2 regions of the Paenibacillus sp. FSL R5-0701 genome follow, and region 2 is predicted to be linked to the other one. Evidence: a T-box and tRNA genes for the amino acid it is inferred to sense, from the RefSeq annotation. Region 2 holds a T-box; the other holds one or more tRNA genes.
The links. A T-box is a leader RNA that pairs with one kind of tRNA and senses whether it is charged. The one in region 2 lies ahead of trpS (tryptophan--tRNA ligase), so its partner is inferred to be a tRNA-Trp.
Positions count from the first base shown of each region.

Region 1: it encodes a tRNA-Trp, which carries the amino acid that the T-box ahead of trpS (tryptophan--tRNA ligase) is inferred to sense. The anticodon was not compared.

Region 1 is NZ_CP150230.1:5,894,435-5,902,764, forward strand. Features, by position in the region: gene MKZ13_RS26050 (PspC domain-containing protein) at 1-55, opposite strand, end outside; gene MKZ13_RS26055 (PspA/IM30 family protein) at 61-732, opposite strand; gene MKZ13_RS26060 (hypothetical protein) at 767-1,075, opposite strand; gene MKZ13_RS26065 (helix-turn-helix domain-containing protein) at 1,634-4,024, shown strand; gene MKZ13_RS26070 (class I SAM-dependent methyltransferase) at 4,511-5,437, opposite strand; tRNA gene MKZ13_RS26075 (tRNA-Leu) at 5,607-5,685, opposite strand; tRNA gene MKZ13_RS26080 (tRNA-Cys) at 5,692-5,765, opposite strand; tRNA gene MKZ13_RS26085 (tRNA-Gly) at 5,772-5,846, opposite strand; tRNA gene MKZ13_RS26090 (tRNA-Gln) at 5,851-5,925, opposite strand; tRNA gene MKZ13_RS26095 (tRNA-His) at 5,948-6,020, opposite strand; tRNA gene MKZ13_RS26100 (tRNA-Trp) at 6,050-6,123, opposite strand; tRNA gene MKZ13_RS26105 (tRNA-Tyr) at 6,130-6,215, opposite strand; tRNA gene MKZ13_RS26110 (tRNA-Thr) at 6,225-6,300, opposite strand; tRNA gene MKZ13_RS26115 (tRNA-Phe) at 6,321-6,396, opposite strand; tRNA gene MKZ13_RS26120 (tRNA-Asp) at 6,492-6,569, opposite strand; tRNA gene MKZ13_RS26125 (tRNA-Met) at 6,597-6,670, opposite strand; tRNA gene MKZ13_RS26130 (tRNA-Val) at 6,688-6,763, opposite strand; tRNA gene MKZ13_RS26135 (tRNA-Glu) at 6,831-6,902, opposite strand; tRNA gene MKZ13_RS26140 (tRNA-Ser) at 6,912-7,003, opposite strand; tRNA gene MKZ13_RS26145 (tRNA-Asn) at 7,007-7,082, opposite strand; rRNA gene MKZ13_RS26150 (23S ribosomal RNA) at 7,149-8,330, opposite strand, start outside.
Region 2 is NZ_CP150230.1:5,778,452-5,786,781, reverse strand. Features, by position in the region: gene MKZ13_RS25570 (hypothetical protein) at 1-140, shown strand, start outside; gene MKZ13_RS25565 (globin) at 384-761, shown strand; gene MKZ13_RS25560 (DUF2225 domain-containing protein) at 805-1,536, shown strand; gene MKZ13_RS25555 (hypothetical protein) at 1,549-1,782, opposite strand; gene MKZ13_RS25550 (YycC family protein) at 1,779-1,949, opposite strand; gene MKZ13_RS25545 (M3 family oligoendopeptidase) at 2,068-3,867, shown strand; gene MKZ13_RS25540 (hypothetical protein) at 4,142-4,552, shown strand; gene MKZ13_RS25535 (alpha/beta-type small acid-soluble spore protein) at 4,632-4,865, opposite strand; gene MKZ13_RS25530 (aldose 1-epimerase) at 5,071-6,045, opposite strand; T-box leader at 6,291-6,558, shown strand; gene trpS (tryptophan--tRNA ligase) at 6,632-7,624, shown strand; gene MKZ13_RS25520 (hypothetical protein) at 7,753-7,959, opposite strand; gene MKZ13_RS25515 (alpha/beta-type small acid-soluble spore protein) at 8,080-8,301, shown strand.

The sequences.
Region 1 (8,330 bases), 120 kb from region 2:
CACCGATCAAACCTGTTAGCATTCGATTACGCGCCGAGCGGTATAATTTACTCATTGTGACTACTCCTTTCTGTCATTGTTCAATTTTTGTCTTAAGCGTTCCAGTTCCTTATCCAACGTAGAGGATGACATGCTGCCAGTCACTCCTGAACCATCTTGATTCATCCGCCGGATATCGCGGAGACTTTGTGCTTCATATTCGAGATCAGAGACTTGATCATCCAGTCGGTTAAACATACGGGGTACATTCTGACCGTTGTGATTGCCTCTCTGGTTCATACGTTGCTGTAACTGAATCGTCTGCATACGAGCGTAGTAATATTGACGTTTGCTGTATACATTCTGATATTCAACCTTCAGCTGGTCGATCTGTTCATCCAGCTCCTGTAATGCCGCATAACTTTGTGCATACAATTCATTGTACTGTTCCATTTTTTCCTCGTGGAGGATTTTCTCCTGCAAGGCCAGCTTAGCGAGATGTTCTTCCCCTGCTTTCAGAGCCATGGAAGCCTGTTCTTCCCGTTTGTTCACCATACCTGCTGCCTGATCGGCTTGTTGTTTCATTTGTCTGGTATGGCTTGCATATTGATGACGAAGTTTCTCGGCTTCACCGATGTCTTGGCGGGTCGAGACCAGGAACTGATCAATCAGTTTGACTGGGTCCTGACTTTGCTCCAAATGTTCGTTCAGATTGGCTACGGTAATATCCCGCATTCGACGAAATACACTCATTATGTTCTGTCCTCCTTTTCATAATCGTGAAAGCTTAGTACCGACCACGACGACTGCGGTTATTGCTTAGCATTGAGATACCAAAGATGATTAACCCGATCGCGATGATCGGTCCGATCAACCATGCCAGTTTACCCATCAGTGAGATGATACCGATGATGAGAACAATCCAGCCAAGCATCACATTCCCTCGTTTAACTCCGTAATATCCCAGTGCAATCATCAGGACCGGAATCAGATAACCCATTAAGTGTCCAAGAAGTGGAGTTAACTTTCCGAAGAGGAGTAGTGCACCCAGCGCAATCAATACAATCGCCCAGCCATTTCCCTTATTCAATCTCATAATTGTTGTTCACCGCCCTTTCCATTCGTTCCTTTTAATGTGTTGAGTCATTTGTTCGTTTGTTTCTTGTTTTTTTGCTTCTGTGTTTCTTGTTTAACCTTATGTCCTTATTCTAGGGGATTCTGCGACTTTTCAAAACAGACCGTGGACGGTTTTTCATCCTAGACTCAGGTCGGGGATCTAGTTGGACCTTTGACTGTCCCTATATAAGACCAACGTTCCACCTAAGCTGAACAGCACTCCAGATACCTTCTATTCCCCGTATTCAGGCTCTACTTCACCCGATATCACCAGGTAGCAAGAATGATGTCCATGTCTCTATTTACGTTTACCCTTCACTTTCGTTTCCCCTTATTCCGTATTCCACAATCTATCGAAGTTGTATCCCAGGTTTTCATTACAAAAGGAGTACACATCAATAATCCAATGCCAATCTCTTTTGCCTCAAATAAAATTACTTATTTATCCAAATAAACAAAATTTAGATTGTTCTATATGTAAGCGTTTACTAAAATAGAAAGTGTTACTATTTCTAATGTCAGGGGTGGAACTGAAACTGTGCGACCAATCAGCTATCTCCATAAAATGATCATCTTCGGAATCCTGTTAAGCACCCTGCCCATTTTGTTAACGGGAATTGCCGCATTTATCTATTCATCAAACCAAACTGAGCTGCATCGTATGCAGGCCAACAGACAGTTGCTGGAACAAATGCAATCCAACGTAGAACACAAACTCGCTACAGTCAGTTATATGCTTGATCAGGCCGTTCGCTCTCCAGTAACCCTTCGTTCCCTGTCTGCTTCTTCTTCACTAGAAGGGAAAGGACCTTTGCTTGCCGACAAGCTGCAGAGCGAATTTCAGAATATGAGGTCATGGGAACCTTTGCTGGATATTACCCTGGTGAATCAATCTCAGAATTGGCTTATTGATCATGCCGGATTATATCGTAATACGGATTTCCCACTGGCTCTTCCCATGAAGGAATTGATTTCGGATACGCTAACCTCTGGATGGCAGCTCTCCCCTTCATCGGTGTTCAGCAATGATGAGCGTTCACCCGGTACAGGCTGTATTTATCATATTGCCCTTGCGAGATCTATTCCGAATCTGAATACGTCTTCCGATGCTGCCCTGATTGCGGGAATTCCTGCATGTTCTTTGCAAAATACACTAGGCGAAGCTTCCTTAGGCAATGCTGCCTCAGGACTGATCATTTTGAATCGGGAACAACGTATCTTGGTCCATCCCGATCCTGTATACATTGGACAACCATTGTCTGCCATTGGATTACAGGATCGGGATACGGAAGCTAACATAAACAAACTATCACCCATCACATTTTCAACAGGCTTTGAAAACCAAGAAGTTAAGATCGACGATACACATTACTCCCTGACGTATAGCCCTTCTACCTTAAAAGGATGGACTTATGTTCTAATTTCACCTACCAATATTCTGACACAAGAATATATCAATATCGGATTACACACCTTGTATATCAGTATCTTCTTACTTTTACTTTCATTACTACTCGCCTGGCTCGGTTCCAAGCGAATGCATGTCCCGATTCGTAAACTTTTAACTCAACTTGGTGACAACCACCTGTCCAAAGAAGGAAACACGGTAGCGCAGCAATCACCACCATTTTCTGATGAGTTCGAACAGATCAGAGCAGGGGTCTCACAATTATCTGCCTCTCGCTCCCAATTAGAGAACACACTTAATATGCATCTGCTGCAGATTCGCAATCATTTTATGATGAATCTGTTCCAGGTTAAGATCCCTGTTCATACTCTTCATGACACCCTGAATGAATATGGCTACACACATCAGGTTCGGGAATGGCAACAAATTGCTGTTATTACATTACAGGCCGATCTCGTTAATCATACAAAATATAGTGCTAGTGATCGTGACCTCTTATTATTTGCTATTCAAAATATATTGGAGGAAACGGTTGTGCATAACCAACAATTGCTTCCCATTGTGCTGGAACATACGGTAGTCACGGTGATTGGCACCGTGGAACAGGATCATTTTATTTTTTCACAGCAGCTATATGTATTGACAGACCAGTTACAACAACAGATTGATAAGATTCTGGCTCTTCAAGTCAGTATAGGATTCAGCCAGCCGCACAGCTCTCTAGATCACATCCCTCAAGCTTACACAGAAGCCATGGAAGCACTGAGGCATCGGATGAAGCTGGGAACAGGCATTATTTTTCAATATGAGAACATAGATCATTACGCTCCCACTTGGTCCATGACCTACCCGGAATCATTGGAGTATTCGTTGATCCAAGCTATTCAAAGTGCGGACGAAGTTCAGGCCTCTGCTCTTCTGCAACAACTGCTTGAAGTGATCTTTGGTATGGAGGTTACACCCGAGGAGTATGAGGTGGCTCTTACGAGGCTACTCACGCATATTTTGCAAATGACTCAGGAATCCGGCATACGACTCGGACAGGTCTCCCAAGGTCGTGGCTCGATGTTTCATGAACTTCATGGTTTGCAGTACGCCTCTGAGGTGGAGAATTGGTTTAAACATCAAGTCATCTTGCCCATCATCCAGGTTTTTAAAGCAAGACAGTATGCCCAGTATCAGCATATATCTGAGAAGATGATTGCCATGATTCATCAAGATTATGATAAGGATCTGACGCTTGAGGAATGTGCCTTGAAGCTTCACTACAATGCCAACTACTTAAGTAGTGTCTTCCGCAAAGAGACAGGCTGTGCATTTAGTGAATATCTGACCAAGTACCGATTTAATATCGCTAAAAAATGGCTGGACGAAAGTGATCTAACCGTTAAAGATATCGCAGCACGACTTCGGTACAACAATCCGCAAAACTTTATCCGATCATTCCGTAAATGGGAAGGAATCACCCCCGGTCAGTATCGGGAGCGTAAGCAAAAAGCAGAAGTGTCGAACAGAAATTAGAAAAAGGAGCACGATTGTAAGTCGTACTCCTTCGGCCAGCTCGGACACCTCTCCATATGGTTCCCCGAACAAGGCTCGGACCTGTGACAACTCGATTAACCGTCGAGTGCTCTACCAACTGAAATATCATGGAATATGCTTCAGAGATCATTCTCTGAAAACTAGGTCTGTGTTTTGCTTTTCGTTGTCTCGATGTTTGAATAAAGATTGGCTTTAGCCATGTGCAGTCTCATGAAGCAGCTTAACATCTTCAAGTAACCGAAGATGTTGTTTAGTATAGTCAATTAATTATTCGCTTCAAAAAAAGAGGGAGCACATATCTGCTCCCTTCACTTACAATTTCATTTCTATAATCTTAACTTCATATGTTTCACACGTGCATCTTCTTGTGGTGGCGGTGCAATGCTTGCTAGCGTTACCTCAGACGTAAGACTAAGTTGCCACGTCTCTATTCCTGATCCTCAGACCGTACGCAGCTTATACGATTTATCGTTTATCCTTAGTGCAAACTGTTTTCATATTGGGCTGCTCAAGTTGAATTAGAATTTTACCAAACCTTGCTCCGTGTGAGAAGGTCACCGTACTATCCTTGTATGTATCTCGGATATACTTCTCAGCCAATCTGAGAGAATCTTCATCCGATGGTAACTCATACGTATTAAGCCATTCTGGCAGCTTCTCTACAACATCTTCCACCGGTACTTCAAATGAGTTAACTTCTCTCGTAATGATCATGGTGTATGAATACCCCTTCAAATACAACAATTGTTGAATATAACCCATATCACCGGCCTTATATGAAGAAGTTACCCCCAGTATATCCTTAAGTTCATCCATTAGTGTGTGTTCCTTCTGTCCCGCCATAGTACTTATATACACATACTTCCGGGCACAATTGATCGCCTGCTCGATCGTTTCCCAATCCGACATCGCCGGACACATGGATGCAAATGCAAAGTCATATTTCTTCTCCCAGCCTTTATCCTGAATAGAGATTTCCTCATATCGTTCGTTTACGATTTCGATTTTGGATTCCAGAGCTGAAGGTATCGTCTCTTTCATAAGGGAGACAAGCAACTCAGAAGGCTCAACTGCGGTCACACTTGCACCCTTCTCCGCAAAAGGAATGGTAAATATGCCTGAAGCGGCTCCAATGTCCAAAATGGATAACCCTGCGAATTCCACACCCTGATTCTCAATCCAGCCCATAATGCGCTCAGAACGCTGCTTTCCTTCTTCAGTGAACGACTGTGCATGATAATCCCTGGCCCAGCGCTCAAAAACTTCTTCTGTATTAACGGGGGTACTATTCTTCTTATATTTTGAATTTCTCGGACGATTCTTCCATGCCTCTTCCCATACAGAAAGATCAAATAAGAGATCGGTATCCGATACATTTTTTCCATTAGTCACTCTACTTCACTCCTTTATATTAAAGACTTTACTTATCTACAATATACTGAATATAATCATACGTCAATCTTTATTAACGTCCAACTATCCTTACAATACAAAAAAGCAATTTATATAAAATAAAAATAGCCCTACACATTGCATAAGCAACATGTAGGGCTATTCAATATACCGGCGAGAGGACTCGAACCTCCACGGTTTCCCACTCGATTTTGAGTCGAGCGCGTCTGCCATTCCGCCACGCCGGCATATGCTGGAGGCGCCACCCAGATTCGAACTGGGGATAAAGCTTTTGCAGAGCTGTGCCTTACCACTTGGCTATGGCGCCATATTTTGGAGCGGACGACGGGAATCGAACCCGCGACCCTCGCCTTGGCAAGGCGATGCTCTACCGCTGAGCCACGTCCGCATAATGGCTGGGGATATAGGATTTGAACCTATGCATGACGGAGTCAAAGTCCGTTGCCTTACCGCTTGGCTAATCCCCAATAAAAAATAAAAAAACAAAGGGGCGATCGAGGGGAATTGAACCCCCGAATGCCGGATCCACAAACCGGTGCGTTAACCACTTCGCCACGATCGCCACAAAAGGTTATTTTCTAAAAAGTTAATTGGCAGGGGCAGCAGGAATTGAACCCACACCAACGGTTTTGGAGACCGTTGTTCTACCTTTAAACTATGCCCCTAAAAACTGGTGGAGGATGATGGATTCGAACCACCGAACCCGTACGGGAGCAGATTTACAGTCTGATGCGTTTGGCCACTTCGCTAATCCTCCAGGATTACATGGTGCCGGCGAGAGGACTTGAACCCCCAACCTACTGATTACAAGTCAGTTGCTCTACCAGTTGAGCTACACCGGCATATTAAATTGTTTTAAAAATGGTGGCTCGGGACGGAATCGAACCGCCGACACGAGGATTTTCAGTCCTCTGCTCTACCGACTGAGCTACCGAGCCATAATAAAGTCTAATCTTAATTCCTTACACTTTATATAGGGCATCAGTGCCATACAGCAGATGTAGTGAACAGTTTGCCTCATGTAAAGATTAAATGGCGGAACCGACGGGATTCGAACCCGCGATCTCCTGCGTGACAGGCAGGCATGTTAGGCCAACTACACCACGGTTCCAGATCACTTTCTCAAAGGAAAGTATAATTGCGGGGGCAGGATTTGAACCTGCGGCCTTCGGGTTATGAGCCCGACGAGCTACCGGGCTGCTCCACCCCGCGTCGTTATAAAGTTTATATGGTGGAGGCTGAGGGGATCGAACCCCCGACCCTCTGCTTGTAAGGCAGATGCTCTCCCAGCTGAGCTAAGCCTCCGAACAACACATTTATGATCATATCATAATCTTGTTGTAAAAATCAACTTCTTTTTTTGAAGTTATTATGACCCGTAGGGGATTCGAACCCCTGTTACCTCCGTGAAAGGGAGGTGTCTTAACCCCTTGACCAACGGGCCTTAATATTATGGCGGAGAGAGAGGGATTCGAACCCTCGAGACGCTTGTGACGCCTACACGATTTCCAATCGTGCTCCTTCGGCCAGCTCGGACACCTCTCCATATGGCTCCCCGAACAGGGCTCGAACCTGTGACAACTCGATTAACAGTCGAGTGCTCTACCAACTGAGCTATCAGGGAATATGCTTCAGAGATCGTTCTCTGAAAACTAGATTCGAAACGAAACATGCGAATTATCACTTGCTATTGGATAAGCCCTCGACCGATTAGTACTGGTCAGCTCCATGCATTGCTGCACTTCCACCCCCAGCCTATCTACCTCGTCGTCTTCAAGGGGTCTTACATACTGGGAAATCTCATCTTGAGGGGGGCTTCACGCTTAGATGCTTTCAGCGTTTATCCCGTCCGTACATAGCTACCCAGCGGTGCTCCTGGCGGAACAACTGGTACACCAGCGGTACGTCCATCCCGGTCCTCTCGTACTAAGGACAGCTCCTCTCAAATTTCCTACGCCCACGACAGATAGGGACCGAACTGTCTCACGACGTTCTGAACCCAGCTCGCGTACCGCTTTAATGGGCGAACAGCCCAACCCTTGGGACCTACTTCAGCCCCAGGATGCGATGAGCCGACATCGAGGTGCCAAACCTCCCCGTCGATGTGGACTCTTGGGGGAGATAAGCCTGTTATCCCCAGGGTAGCTTTTATCCGTTGAGCGATGGCCCTTCCATGCGGTACCACCGGATCACTAAGCCCGACTTTCGTCCCTGCTCGACTTGTAGGTCTCGCAGTCAAGCTCCCTTATGCCTTTGCACTCTTCGAATGATTTCCAACCATTCTGAGGGAACCTTTGGGCGCCTCCGTTACTCTTTAGGAGGCGACCGCCCCAGTCAAACTGCCCACCTGACACTGTCCCCGCACCGGATTACGGTACCAGGTTAGAACCTAGATACGATCAGGGTGGTATCCCAACGTTGCCTCCATGCAAGCTGGCGCTCACACTTCAAAGGCTCCCACCTATCCTGTACAGATCGTACCCAAATTCAATATCAAGCTGCAGTAAAGCTCCATGGGGTCTTTCCGTCTTGTCGCGGGTAACCTGCATCTTCACAGGTATTAAAATTTCACCGGATCTCTCGTTGAGACAGCGCCCAAGTCGTTACGCCATTCGTGCGGGTCAGAATTTACCTGACAAGGAATTTCGCTACCTTAGGACCGTTATAGTTACGGCCGCCGTTTACTGGGGCTTCGGTTCACAGCTTCGGGATTACTCCCTAACCACTCCCCTTAACCTTCCAGCACCGGGCAGGCGTCAGCCCGTATACTTCGCCTTACGGCTTCGCACAGACCTGTGTTTTTGCTAAACAGTCGCTTGGGCCTTTTCACTGCGGCCCCCTCGTGCTATTCACACTACCGGGGCACCCCTTC
Region 2 (8,330 bases):
TAATTGTCTCCAAGGTGGAATTCAATTCGGATGGAGTGATGATCATGAGTCTTGTCACCGGAATCCTGGTCTGTGCTTTTGTATATGTGATACGTGCCTCGCTGGTACGCTCTGAGGAAGAGGACTGGCGGAGTTATTAATGGAATATCTAGTGCGCCAACCTATGCGGTTGGCGCTTTTTTTGTGTTATGTTTTGAAGAAAGTCCTATATACAGGTGGCAGGTTACATGTCCTGAAAGTTCATGTTATATAGGACTTTTTGGTTTTTTTTGATAGAATGGAGATAAAGGCTTTTGGAGCCTGGTTATTGTTACTGTTTTCACAATGTTCACGGAACGTGTAATATATGGCAAAATTCGACATCAGAAAGGGGAATCAGACGAATGAATCCCAGTTTGAGTATTTATGACAATCTTGGCGGTGAGAAAGGTGTTCGCGCACTGGTCGAGGCCTTTTATCCAATCGTTCAGCAGAATGAGCAGCTGGCTCCGCTTTTCCCGGAAGATATTCAGCCGGTCATCGACAAGCAGTATATGTTTTTGTCTCAGTTTTTTGGAGGCCCAGGGCTGTTTTCCGAGGCGTTTGGACATCCGATGATGCGTGCCCGTCATATGCATTTTGAAGTGACGGTTGAACGGGCTGAGGCTTGGCTTGCATGTATGGATCAAGCCTTAACACAGATTGGTGTGGAGGAGCCCTTGCATTCGTTTATCCTGCAGCGTTTATCCGGGCCTGCACATCATTTTGTGAATACACCATAGTTCCGAATATGATTACGAGCGTACGGGAGAGGGATGGGAGAGATTGGAATTAGAGCCGCTGTATAAGGTGAAAGTGACCTGCCATTATTGCGAAACCGAGTATGAAACCTCACGGGTAAGACCGAGTTTGAAAAGGCCCTACCGGACGGATTCGGATTTTTGTGCGTACTACAAGCTGGAGAATCCAGATTTTTATGTGGTTCGCATCTGTCCGCAGTGCGGGTTTGCCTCGACGGAGAACGCAACGGAGCATTTGAATGATGCTCAGCGCAAGGCTTTTAAGGAACAGATCGGTAACCGCTGGGTTAAACGTGATTATAGCGGAGCACGAACACTGGAACAGGCGCTGGCTACGTACAAGCTTGCCTTGCTATGCGCACAGGTTATCCAGGAGAAAGATCGTGTCGTCGCTGGTCTGTTGCATCATATAGCTTGGTTGTATCGTTATATGGAGGACCATGCACAGGAACATCGTTTTCTTGAATTTAGCCTTGAAGCCTATGTAAAGGTGTTCGAACGTGAAGGAACGGGTGGCAATGAAGCCAAACTGTTGTATTTGCTCGGGGAATTGAACCGCAGGGTAGGGCGGTTTAATGAAGCAGTGCAATGGTTCAGCAAGGTCATTCATGACAAGCGGATCACAGATGCGGCCATGATTCGTGCTTCAAGGGAACAGTGGGCTCTGCTGCGTGAGCAGATGATTTCAAGTAAGTTGGAACTCCCTGAAGAGATGCTGGAAACAGACAAAGAGGCTGCAAAGCGCAGCCCCCTCTAAGTTGATCTTACATTAGTTACGGACAGGACGGCTGGATAACAAATAGTCACTGTCGTTGTCGATCACGGTCATGCTTGTATTACAGCAGGGAAAGACCAGTAATTTCTTTTTGCCTTCGCGAATGAGCACAAGCTCTTTGGGTTTGAGGGGGAGCAGCACGTTGCTTGCATGACAATAGGGACATTGCTGTACATAGATGTCTCCCATCACAATATCGTAAGGCCAGCTGTTCTCAAACGGAATCATTCTTGTTCGCCTTCTGATGCGGAAGGTTTGGAGGCTTCTTGTTTGGCAAGTTCCGCAATCTTCTGCATCAGGATATGTTGGGGCATGTGCATCAGGTGCTCCAAAGGTACGCCCAGGGATTCTGCTAATTTGACGGCTGTATCAGCCGATACTTGTAAAGGTTTCATACGTTTACCTCCTGAAAGTTACTATAAGTATTTCTCTAGTATAGAGATATGGCACACAGAAAACCAGTTTTTAATTCAATCCTAACCATCCAATTTATAGAGAGAGGTGCCTTATTAAATGAAAACGCCATTACACCCCGTATGGGATCTGGAGTCCATTTTTAGTGGAGGTTCTTCCTCCGAGACATTCGCTGCGTATCTGATTGAACTGGAAGAGGATGTACGTAAACTGCAAAATCTGTTGAACGAAACACCTGCACCGACTTCATTAGAAGAGACGGCTGCATTTGATCCGATTTTGGAACTGCTGCAAAGCTGTTATATCCGCATATCGGAAGGTTCTGCGTTTGTATCCTGCCTCTCATCGCAAAACCAGAAGGACAAAAAGGCAACCCAGCTTCAGGGCGCCATCAGTTCTATTGCAGCGATGCTGAACGGCAGCAAATCGAAGTTCGATAATACACTCAGTCAGACATCGGATTCGGTGTGGGACGCTTGGATTGCTCGGGAAGATATTCAGCCGCTGGCATTTGTACTGAACGAGAGTCGCACGCTGGCTCGTGAGAAGCTGTCGCCTGAACTGGAAGGTCTTGCTCTGGATCTGGGTGTGGATGGTTACCATGGTTGGGGCAAATTCTACAACACGATTGTCAGCAAGGTGAACATTCCATTTGAGCAAGATGGGGAAACGGTGATGCTCTCCGCAGGACAGGCTGCCAACAAGCTGAGCGATAGTGATCGGAATGTACGCGAGACGGTATTCGCAAACTGGGAGCAGGCTTGGACCGATGTCGAAGATTTCTGCGCTGACACGCTGAATCACCTCGCGGGATTCCGTCTGAAGTTATATGAGAAACGTGGCTGGGATGATATCCTCAAAGAACCTCTGGCCATTAACCGGATGTCACGTCAGACACTGGATACGATGTGGGATGTGATTAACGGTGCCAAACCTGCGCTTGTTCAATATCTGGAGCGCAAGGCAGAACTGCTGGGGGTAGACAAACTCAGCTGGAGCGACGTAGATGCACCTGTAGGTAAATCGAGTGGCAAAATCACTTACGATGAGGCAGCCATCAATATTGTTGAGCAGTTTGCCAAGTTCAGTCCTAAACTTTCCTCATTTGCAGAGATGGCTTTTGAGAAACGCTGGATCGAAGCAGAAGACCGTCCTGGCAAACGTCCAGGTGGATTCTGTACGTCTTTGCCACTTAGCAAAGCAACTCGAATTTTCATGACCTTCTCCGGGACACCGTCTAATGTGTCGACCCTTGCGCATGAACTTGGTCATGGATATCATCAACACATTATGGAAGAGTTGCCTGCATTGAATCAACGTTATGCGATGAATGTGGCTGAGACAGCGTCCACGTTTGCTGAACTGATTGTAGCTGATGCCCTGGTGCAGGCGGCAACAGATGAGCAAGAGAAGCTGGCTTTGCTGGAAGACAAGATACAGCGAAGTGTGGCTTTCTTTATGAACATCCATGCCCGGTTCCTGTTTGAGAATCGTTTCTATGAACAACGCAAAAAAGGCTTGGTCAACGCGGATGAATTATCAAAATTAATGGTGGAGGCGCAGCAGGAAGCGTTCTGCGGTGCACTTGCATCAGATCACCCTCATTTCTGGGCATCCAAACTGCACTTCTATCTAACTGGTGTACCGTTCTATAATTTCCCATACACGTTCGGTTATATGTTCAGTGCGGGAATCTATGCAAGAGCACAGCAGGAAGGTACAGCATTTGCAGATAAATATGATGATTTGTTGCGGGATACAGGGCGTATGACGGTCGAAGAACTTGCTCAGAAACATCTGGGTACCGACCTGACACAACCGGAATTCTGGCAAAATGCTGCGGACTTGGTTATTGCCGATATTGAGCAGTTTCTACAGATGACAGCAACCGAAAAATAGGTTGAACATATATAAAAAGGCTGAAATCCCGTGTTAACAGACTCGGGATTTCAGCCTTTTTTTGTACTGAATCCTCATTTTCGATTCTCGAAGATTTTGTCGTAATTAAGTGAAAAAGCTCAGTTTAAGGAAGTGAAATGGCAATTAATTGTGCAAATCATAGTTAGAAATACCCAACTTTGCCGTTCTTTGTTGAATGAGCACATATGATGTCATATAATGAGTCATAAGTCCTTGATGTATAGGACTATAAGCATATAAGGAGAGTGTTAATATGAAAATTGATGAGCTTTCATTAGCGAGACAGTTGGATTTGGTATTCAAAGAACTTGATCATGAGTTATCAGGGTTAGATTCAGGGGTAGTTTTTGTGCAAATACGAAACAACGTAATTGGGAAATTCGGTATTCGACATAATCCGATAGCTGGACGAGATGGGCAGATGGATGTGGAGGAAGGGGGGCTAAATGAAACCCAGAGAACTTCTTTCCGGGCAATGGCATTGGAGACGTTGAAATTCAAACGCAATTGGACACATGGCGAAATATCGTACGATTTCACAGTAAGACAAGGTATGATTTTGGTAGATGCAACGATGGAGTCTAATTACAATATGGCAAGCTTGATGATTCGTTACCCTAGAACCAATACATACAAGGATTCAGATATGGAGTCGACCTCATAATTAGTTACACAAGAGAAAGCGGCACTTCCGAAGAAGGCCGCTTTTGTTTTTTAACGCTACTTAAGCATTAATTACGAGCTTACGAACGACCCGATAATTGCTGCTCAGCGATTTGTACCAGACGTTTAGTGATGTATCCACCCAGAGAACCTGTCTCACGGGAAGTATAGTTACCGTAGTAACCATCTTGTGGAATCGTTACACCCAGCTCTTGTGCAGCTTCCATTTTCAATTGTTGCAATGCAGCATTTGCTTGGGGAACGACCAGGTTGTTGGAGCGGCTACCGCTACCTTGGTTTTGACTTCCGTACATATGTGTCACCTCCTTATGGCTTGGTGATGTTAGTATGGTTAGAGAATACGGAAATATACATGATATGGCGTAAGGGAAAATATGGATAAATATCAGTGCACAGGACACATAAAAAAGCCGACCCAATGCGGGTCGGCAAGTTGTATTTGGATATCAAAATATAGGGTGATATGCGTAAAAGTAACATAGAAGATGATCAGCTCGCTTAGTCGGTAGGAGGTATAACCTCAATACGTGTAAATAACTCAACAGGCTGTTCCGGTTCCAAACGAATCAACCCGGTTTGTTCATCCGATAAAGCCAAATTAGGTGCATCAGGTAGCCATGTGTACGGTTCAATGCACAAAAACTGATCGGATTCACCTTTGGTAAAGAGAACCCAATGTTTGAAAAATGCTTCATCTGCTGAATATTTCAATGTATATCCATCTTGCCTGCGTAAGTAAGCCGTAGCCGGTTCACCTTCGGTAGCTTTCAACAGGGTATCCCAGTTACGTCCCTGCAAATTGATGCCTTCGTTCAGAGCAGACCATTCACCCAGGGATTCCAGTTCACCTGTCGGTAGTTGTTCTTCATTCTGTCCGTATATTCCGGAAACAGGTAGTTGCAGTGTCCAGTCGGCAGGTTTGCCATCTAACAAAAACCATGTATGATATCCCATCCCGAATGGAGCAGGTGTTGAGCTCAGATTGGTGACTCGCAGACGCTGGCTAAATACAGCGTTTTGCAGACTGAACGTCATCTCAAGTTTCAGGGGAATCGGGAATTGGGCCATCCAATGCTCTTCATTTTCGGTCAGTAATTCAGTCGTAATAGCACAGCCGTCTTCATCTTCCTCAATGTCACTGACACACCAGGATTGGGTACGGTGGAGACCGTGAATATGGTTGTCATTCGCCGTGTTCTGATCGAACTGGTAACGAACACCTTCATATTCGAATTGTCCACGATGAATGCGCCCTGGTGGAATCAGAAGAGGAACGCCAAAATGGTACGGCTTCTGCAGATAAAAGGCAAGATCGTCTTCATCCGGACGGCGGACGACATCTCTGTCCTGCACTAAATCGCGAATAGAAATAATATTATTTCCAAGACGCGGCAGCAGGGTGATTTCCAATTCACGGCTATGTAGGATATACGTGTCGTAACCATTCCATTGGCCTTTGGTCACTTGTTTCATATCGATGCTCCTTTTCCCACTTGAAATCTGTCTGCAAGCAGTCGTGATGAAGCTACTGCTGCAGGCGTGTCGTTGTGTACATGCCAGCTATTTCCTGCGCTATTTCGTGTGAAGCAGGCAACAGGATAAGCAATTCCATCATAACAGATTTTGATGTCTCGGGTAAAAAAGTTCAACTCATTTTGACATTCGCGCCTGTGCGCATTAAGATGGAACTCTGAAAGCATTTATTAGAATTGAATGACATGAAATCGATGACAGGGATAAGTAGGCCAAGAGAATCCTCTTCAGAAAGCCGGTGGTTGATGTGAACCGGTGTGAGCTCTTTACCGAATGGACCCTTGAGTGTAGGTTTGAACAGGTTAAGCCAGAGATGGGCTTGCCTCACTAGAGTCTGCCGTATAATCCACGTTACGGAACAATGAAGGCATTTCATCGGCTTGACTTGATTCAGAGTCAGGAGCAATCGAAGAAATGCGAATAAGGGTGGCACCACGGTCTCACGTCCCTTGCGGATGTGGGGTCTTTTTGCGTTCGCAGAGAATAGCAGGAGTTTATATATATAATCAGGGAGGCGTTATGGGTAATGAAAACAGTACTTTCAGGTATTCAGCCAAGCGGTAAGCTCACATTGGGCAACTATATTGGTGCAATCAAAAATTTTGTAAAACTCCAGCATGACTATCAATGTCATTTCATGGTAGTTGATCTTCATGCCATCACCGTGGCTCAGGAGCCAGCAGCATTGCGTGAACAGTCAGAAGCAGTAGCTGCACTGTTTATTGCAGCAGGTATTGATCCGTCGAAATCTAACGTATTTTTGCAATCCCATGTACCGCAGCACGCAGAATTGGGCTGGTTGATGACAACGCTGACCTCCATGGGTGAGCTTGAACGGATGACTCAGTTTAAGGATAAATCATCCGGTAAAGATTCCGTTGGTGCGGGACTGTTCGTGTATCCATCATTAATGGCGGCTGATATTTTGTTATACAATGCTGACCTTGTGCCAGTAGGTGAGGACCAGAAGCAGCATCTGGAACTGACACGTGATCTGGCAGGACGTTTTAATCACCGTTATGGAGAGTACTTCACCATTCCAGATCCGTATATTCCGCAGGTGGGTGCTCGGGTCATGTCACTTGATGATGCCTCTTCAAAGATGAGCAAAAGTAACCCTAATGCTGGCAGCTATATTGCCCTGCTGGATCCGCCGGATGTGATTCGCAAAAAAATCAGTCGTGCCACTACAGATTCGGGACGTGAAGTCGTATATGATCCGGCAAACAAACCGGAAGTCAGCAATCTAATGAGCATCTACGCTGAATGTGCAGGTATGACGCTTAAAGAAGTGGCTGAGCGTTATGAAGGCAAGATGTATGGTCCGTTCAAAAAGGAACTGGCTGAAGTGGTTGTATCTGTGATTGAACCGCTACAACAACGTTATAATGAGATTCGTGAATCTGGCGAATTGGCGGATGTTCTGGATACGTCAGCCCGTCGTGCAGAAGAAGTTGCTGCTCAAACGTTGGATGCAGTGAAAGAACGTATGGGATTTGTTCCAAGACATAAACAGTAGTCCTGAACAAGACCTTCATATTTCACGCAATGAATAGTTAACATGAATAAAGAGGAGCCCTATTGAAGGACTCCTCTTTATTTTTGTGCGTTCATTATTGAACTTTATTGAACTATCAAATGACCTGCTCACGAAGTGGGCTCTGAAGCTGAAGCAGCCGATTGAACTTCCTGACGTTCTTTTTTGGCACGAATCACAAATCCCCAGCCAATGTTGGCGATGGACAGGACAAACAGTAGTGCAGCAAACCAACCGGAGTAGGAGATCATAATTGCTGAAACCGTTAACAAGATAATCGAAGAGAATGCGAACCATAAGGATAAGCCTTTACTCATTGGGAAAAACCTCCATCTACAAATTTAGTGAAATTCCGTATAACCTGAAGCCTACGAGCCATAATAATCTTGCAAGCTTGCAATACATTACAGACACAGATTGAAAGGAGATTATAAATTATGGCTCAAGGATCTCGTTCTTCAAACAACTTGGTGGTACCTCAAGCGACTGCAGCACTGCAACAATTGAAAATGGAGGCTGCACAGGAACTGGGTGTAACTATCCCACAAGACGGTTACTACGGTAACTACACTTCCCGTGAAACAGGATCTTTGGGTGGATATATCACCAAACGTCTGGTACAAATCGCTGAGCAGTCTCTGGCTGGGTCTGGCAAATAATTTATTTTAACCAACAGCAACAAAACAGG